2 regions of the Brevibacillus sp. AY1 genome follow, and region 2 is predicted to be linked to the other one. Evidence: a T-box and tRNA genes for the amino acid it is inferred to sense, from the RefSeq annotation. Region 2 holds a T-box; the other holds one or more tRNA genes.
What was found. The T-box of region 2 lies ahead of argS (arginine--tRNA ligase). A T-box ahead of a tRNA ligase gene usually reads a tRNA of that ligase, here a tRNA-Arg.
Positions count from the first base shown of each region.

Region 1: it encodes a tRNA-Arg, which carries the amino acid that the T-box ahead of argS (arginine--tRNA ligase) is inferred to sense. The anticodon was not compared.

Region 1 covers NZ_JAFLPN010000043.1:17,323-20,741, reverse strand. The annotation lists gene aceB (malate synthase A) at 1-589, shown strand, start outside; gene aceA (isocitrate lyase) at 619-1,908, shown strand; tRNA gene JZI27_RS21630 (tRNA-Arg) at 2,009-2,085, shown strand; gene JZI27_RS21625 (LacI family DNA-binding transcriptional regulator) at 2,321-3,331, shown strand; gene JZI27_RS21620 (RraA family protein) at 3,343-3,419, shown strand, end outside.
Region 2 covers NZ_JAFLPN010000001.1:286,164-289,582, forward strand. The annotation lists gene JZI27_RS01480 (hypothetical protein) at 1-347, shown strand, start outside; gene argS (arginine--tRNA ligase) at 403-2,118, opposite strand; T-box leader at 2,185-2,437, opposite strand; gene JZI27_RS01490 (hypothetical protein) at 2,480-2,974, opposite strand; gene JZI27_RS01495 (YjcZ family sporulation protein) at 3,118-3,219, opposite strand.

The DNA.
Region 1 (3,419 bases), on a different contig from region 2:
CGACCCGGTCAAAAATGAGGAGGCCTTGGCCAAGGTACGTGCTGACAAGGAGCGGGAAGCATACGACGGACACGACGGCACATGGGTTGCGCATCCGGGATTGGTGCCCGTCGCGATGGAGGTATTCAATCGTCTGATGCGAGAGCCCAATCAGATCTGGTACAAACGCGAGGACGTGCAAGTGTCTGCGGAGCATCTGCTGGCTGTCCCAGCTGGGGAGATTACGGAAGAAGGGGTCCGCACGAATATCAGTGTCGGCATCCAGTATATCGAGGCGTGGCTGCGCGGATCAGGAGCGGTGCCGATCCGCAATCTGATGGAGGATGCTGCGACAGCCGAAATCTCCCGCGCGCAGGTTTGGCAATGGATTCGCCATGATAAAGGAGTTTTATCGGATGGCCGCAAAATCACGATCGCGCTGGTAAAGCAGTGGACGAGTGAGGAAATGCTTCTTTTGAAGCAGGAGCTGGGTGAGGAAAAGTATCAGCATAGCCAGTTCCCGTTGGCAGGAGAGCTGTTCCTGAGACTGGTGACAGAGGATACGTTTGAAGAGTTTTTAACCATACCGGGTTATCGCTATTTAGCTTAAATATAAAAACATGGGTGGAGGAAATGAAAATGACGAAAATCAACAAGCAGGAAGCGATTCAACAAGTGGAGCAATATTGGCAAACGGAACGTTTTCAAGGAATCACGCGCAGCTATTCGGCCGAAGATGTCGTACGATTGCGTGGTACGGTGCAGGTAGAGCATACCTTGGCACGACTAGGTGCGGAAAGATTGTGGAGCTTGCTTCATACCGAACATCATATCAAGGCGCTGGGGGCATTGACCGGGAATCAAGCGATCCAGCAGGTAAAAGCAGGGTTGAAAGCAATCTACCTGAGCGGCTGGCAAGTCGCAGCTGATGCCAACCTGGCTGGACAAATGTATCCGGACCAGAGCTTGTATCCTGCCAACAGTGTGCCGCAGGTAGTTAAAAGAATTAATCAGGCTTTGCAACGGGCCGATCAGATCGATCAATCCGAGGGAGGCTCTGACACGCATTGGTTCGCACCGATCGTCGCAGATGCGGAAGCCGGATTTGGTGGACCGCTCAACGTCTTTGAGCTGATGAAAGGCATGATTGAAGCGGGTGCAGCAGGTGTTCATTTTGAGGATCAGCTGGCTTCCGAGAAAAAATGCGGACATATGGGCGGCAAGGTGCTGATCCCGACTCAGGCAGCTGTTCGCAACCTGATCTCTGCTCGATTTGCAGCCGATGTGATGGGCGTTCCGACCATCATTGTAGCACGTACAGATGCGAATGGTGCTTTCCTTATCACGAGCGACATCGATGAGCAGGATCAGCCGTTTCTCACAGGAGAACGTACACCAGAAGGCTTTTTCCGTCTACGTGGCGGGCTGGATGCTGCTATCGCACGCGGTTTGGCTTATGCGCCTTACGCTGATCTCATCTGGTGCGAGACTGCGGAGCCGAATCTCGAGGAGGCGCGTCGCTTTGCCGAGGCGATTCATGCAAATTTCCCGGGTAAAATGCTGGCTTACAACTGCTCTCCGTCATTCAATTGGAAGAAAAAGCTGGATGACGCATCCATCGCTCGCTTCCAGGAAGAGCTGGGCGAGATGGGTTACAAATTTCAGTTCGTCACCCTCGCAGGCTTCCATGCCCTCAATTACGGCATGTTTGAGCTGGCTCGCAACTACCGTGATCGCGGCATGGCGGCATACTCTGAGCTACAGCAGGCAGAATTTGCGAGCGAAGTGTACGGCTACACGGCTACGCGTCATCAGCGCGAGGTAGGTACCGGGTATTTCGATGAGATCGCGCAGGTGATCGCTGGCGGGAACTCTTCGACCACAGCTTTGAGCGGCTCGACAGAGGAAGAGCAATTTACTCATCATTAATTCGGAAAAAAAGAGGAGGATCAGGGCTTGTTTGCCCTGGTCCTCCATTTGCCAAATGGCGATACTCTTTTTATAATGGAGAGTGTACAAAAGAAAATCTGTCCCCGTAGCTCAGCAGGATAGAGCAACGGTTTCCTAAACTGTAGGTCGGAGGTTCGAATCCTCTCGGGGACGCCATCGAAAAACCGCGTGATTGCGCGGTTTTTTCTATTTTTTCGAAAAGCCCAACCACTGCAAGCTGTGAAATATAATTCTGCTAATTCAAAAAAAATACATATTGAAATCGCTTTATTGGGCTGTTAATATCTAGTTAACCGATTCACGAAACCGATTTCCAAAAACGGTTTCCAAAACTTCTAATACGAATGAATCCTTTATTTCTCAAAGAAATATGGAAAAGAGGAACTGATTAATGAAAGTAACGATTGATGATGTGGCAAAAAAGGCTGGGGTATCCAAGACTACGGTCTCCAGAATTCTGAACGGTCACTTCGAACACGCAACAGAAGAAACGAAGAAACGCATATTGGAAGTGATTCGTGAATTGGATTATCGCCCAAATGCTTTGGCTAGAGGATTAAAGCAGATGCGGACAAACGTACTGGGAATCATTTTGTCCAATTTGCAAAACCCGTACTGGACCAGGGTGTTGGAGGGTGTGGAGGACGCTTGTCGTGCTCTGGGCTACAGTTTGATGATTTGCAACTCCAATGACGATCCTCAATTGGAGGAAGAGTACATCAGGGGACTACAGATGAGGCAGGTCGACGGGATCATTATCAACCCGACGATGAAAAATTTTGCCTTGTACGAGTCTTTGATTGGCAATAAATATCCCGTTGTGGCGGTCAACCGTAAAGTGGCGGAGCTGGAGCTGGATACCGTTGTCGTGGACAATGTGATGGGTGCTATGCTGGCCATTGATCAGCTGTGCAAAAATGGTCGGAAAAATATCGCGATCATGGTGTACCCTCCTGAAGGCGTAAGTCCGAGACTCGAACGGATTGAAGGATACAAGCAGGGCTTGGTTCGCAATGGCTTGGCTGTGCGTGATTCGCTGATTCGGATCTTGCCAGAGAAAAAAGGGATTGTGAAAGAAGCCACCAAGGAGCTGCTTGCACAATCACCAGAAGTAGATGCGATTTTTTCTACCAACAACATGATGACGCTGGAAATCCTCGAAGCCATCAAGGAACAAAACCTGCGCGTGCCCCAAGATATTTCGCTCATAGGCTACGACGAGACGGTCTGGTCGATGCATTTGGATCCTCCTTTGACAACGGTTAATCAGCCGGCCTATGAAATGGGAGAAATCGCAGTAAAAAGTCTAATCAAGCGTATTCAGGCAAAGCGGCCCGTAAAGGCCAAAACAACATTGCTGGAACCCAATTTGATTATTCGTCGCTCTTGCGGGACGAAGTAGGAGGAATCATCATGGTGAACATCGGCTTTCGAGTATTTCCAATCAGCAAGCGCCCTGCGAAGGAGCTTGTAGAACAATTTCGGCACGT
Region 2 (3,419 bases):
ATCTACAGGAGCTAGAGCTTTACGAAAAAGCCAATGGACATACATACGATGCGGAAATCGAACATGATGGGTATGCGATTGTGGACGTGTCCGAAGACGATTACATTGAGCTGGCTCCAGGCGAGTACCAGCTGATGATCGAGGAATGGACGCATGCAGGTAACATCGGGGAGTGGATGGTGCAGACCAAATCAGATCCCCAGGACGATACAGCTCTTTTATACCGGAAAGTGGACGCAAACGGCAACGAGCTGGAAGCGCCCGTATCCTTGCCCAAGCAAGTCGTTGAGCTGGTAGCCAAAACTTGGTTTGGCAAAAAAAATAAAACGCAATCAGACGAAGCATAAATGGAAAGCCGCTGCTCCCGAACGGGGACAGCGGCTTTCGTTTTCAATAGCAACCTTACATTTCTTCCGGAGCTGCCAGTCCCAGGAGGCGCAGACCTTCCTTGAGAACGGTTGTGACGGCGGCAACCAGCTGGAGACGAGAAGCTTTGATTTCTTCTTCTTCCGCGAGAATACGGATGTTGGCATAAAATTTGTTGAAGACCTGTGCCAGATCAATCACGTATTTGCCGATCAGAGACGGGTCAAAGTTGTCTCCTGCACGCTCGACGATGTCTGGGAATGCATTCAGCAGTGTGACGACTGCCCAGGCTTCCTTGCTGTCCAATGCCCCTGGAGCGAGGGAGGTCTGCGACTCAGGCTGGTAGTTGCCCTTGCGCAGCAGCGAGCAGGCACGAGCGTGCGTATATTGAACGTACGGCCCGGTCTCTCCTTCAAAGGTAAGCATCTCTTCCCAGGAGAAGTTGATGTCGTTGAGACGATAGTTTTTCAAATCGTGGAAGATCACGGCACCTACGCCCACCTGACGAGATACTTCTTCCTTGTTGGCTAGCGATGGATTTTTTTCTTCAATCACTTTCTGCACATCAGCAATCGCCTGAGCCAATACCTCTTCCAGCAAGACGACTTTCCCTTTACGGGTGGACATTTTCTTTCCATCCTTGAGCATCATCCCGAATGGAATGTGGTACATGTTTGCTGCCCACGGATAGCCCATTTTTTCCAGCACCTTGTACAGCTGCTGGAAGTGGAGGCGTTGTTCATTTCCGACCACGTAAACTGCTTTGGCAAAATCGTAGGTTTCATGGCGGTACAAGGCAGCAGCTAGGTCACGGGTCGCGTAAAGGGTCGCCCCATCTGATTTTTTGATCAGAGAAGGTGGCATGTCGTACTCATCCAGTGTAACGACCTGTGCGCCATCGGACTCGGTCAGCAGTCCTTTTTCCTCCAATAGCTGAACGACCCGGTCCATCTTGTCGTTGTAGAAGGCTTCGCCATTGGTGGAGTCGAAGGATACGTTCATCAAGTCGTAGATCTTCATGAATTCCTTCAGGGACTCGTCACGGAACCAGGTCCACAGATGCTTTGCTTCTGTGTCACCGTCTTCCAGCTTTTTGAACCATTCACGGCCTTGATCTTCCAGGGATGGATCGTTTTCTGCTTCTTCATGGAAACGGATATAGAGACTGAGCAGTTCTTTGATTGGCTCTGCTTTTACCTTTTCTTCGTCTCCCCATAGCTTGTAAGCTACGATCAATTTTCCGAACTGGGTGCCCCAGTCACCCAAGTGATTAATGCGCACCGGTTTGTAGCCTTGCTTTTCCATGATGTTGGCGATGGCGTTACCAATTACGGTTGAACGCAGATGTCCCATCGAGAACGGTTTTGCGATGTTGGGGGAGGAGAGATCAATGGGGACATTGCGTCCCTGTCCCAGATCGCTGTCTCCATAAGCTTTTCCTTGAGAAAGAACAGTGCTGATCACTTGCTGGGCAACCATTTCCTGATCCAAAAAGAGGTTGACGTATGGGCCGACAGCCTTTACTTCCTTCAATGGTGCGCCACTGATTTGTTCAGTCAGCTCTGCAGCGATCATGGGAGGTGCTTTGCGCAGTGCTTTCGCTAATTGAAAGCAAGGGAAGGCGATATCGCCCATCGCCGGATTTGGTGGGGTTTCCAGCATGTTATAAACGTTTTCTTTGGTCAGCGAGTCCACGCCGAGGTGAACCAGGGCGGAAGCAATTTTCTCCGCCACTTGATGCTTGTAGCTCATTTTTTGATACTCCTTTCACTTGTGAAGGTGTGATCCGCAAATAAAAAAACCCCTGCGTCTCCTGAAAAAAGAGACGAGAGGTTATGCTCCCGCGGTGCCACTCTTGTTGTTTTTGCTATCCTGTCAGAGGCCAGCAAAAACCGCTTGATCTGCGATAACGGGCAGTACCGGCATGTCCCTACGCGATCTGCGTAAGGAACGCAGATTTTCAGGCAGCATCTCCAAGGGGCGTTTCCTCACATGGTCCGCATCGGGCTTGCACCTTCCCCGACTCGCTTCAGCTTCACACATGGAGTACTTTCCTTATCAACGATTCATCCTTATCTATGCATTATAGCCAAAAAAGACGAGCATGTGCAACTTACTCTTCTGGCTTTTTAAGGATTTGATCCAATTTTTGAAAATACTCGCGCGTCAGCTTTTCTTTTTCTTCAGCGCTCAGGTTTTCCGTGTTCATCCATTGATTCTTGAACGTTTCCAGCTGCTCCAGCATCGCAAGCTCAGCCCTGGCCTCTTCCTCCAGATCGTAATTCTCGGAGGGATCGAAGGGAATCAAGCGGTTGTCATTACCACTGCGCAAATAAGGTTTGCGCCAGTTGTCGGGAAAATGATAAGATTGCTCACCGAATAACAGTCCGAGAACGTCGTCGGATTCGACAGGCAGGAAGTGGTCGTGCTCGTTGCGTCGACCTCCCTCAACCAGGTTGATATGGACAAGGAAGTAGCGCAAATAATGCTGCTGGGTCTCACGATGCTTCACAATGCTATAAGTCTCGAATTCACTTTGTTCGAGTACTTTAATATTTTCCAATGCAGAGATAAATGCATCCTTTTCTTGGGGAAGTAGTGTATCCACTTAGGGTTCGCTCCTTTGTTGTCCTTCGTTCCCCATCATAGCAAATCACGATAACACTGACAATCAAGCGGGTGCTTGACGTTACATGTGAAAAAAGAGCCTGAAGAAGTCTTCAGGCTCTTTTAGCTATTCTGTCTGATGGCCTAGCAGTCGTCAGAGCACCCAACGATGACCAGCAGGATAAACAGAACGAGCACGATTGCGAAGGCTTCACCAAAAAAGCCGCTGCTGTAAGAAGTACTCATGTTTGTTTTCCCTCCTTTCCGTTATGCTCTAGTCTATACACGAACGCGGAGGTTGGCGTGGGCGAATGACCAGTTGCCGGAAATTTGGGCGCGATCTTGAAGCGTCAATGAAAATAGACAAATTGTTGATTGACGCCATGCAAGGGGGGTGATAAGATACTTTCAAACGTCATACAAAATTCCAAATAATTGAATAGCAT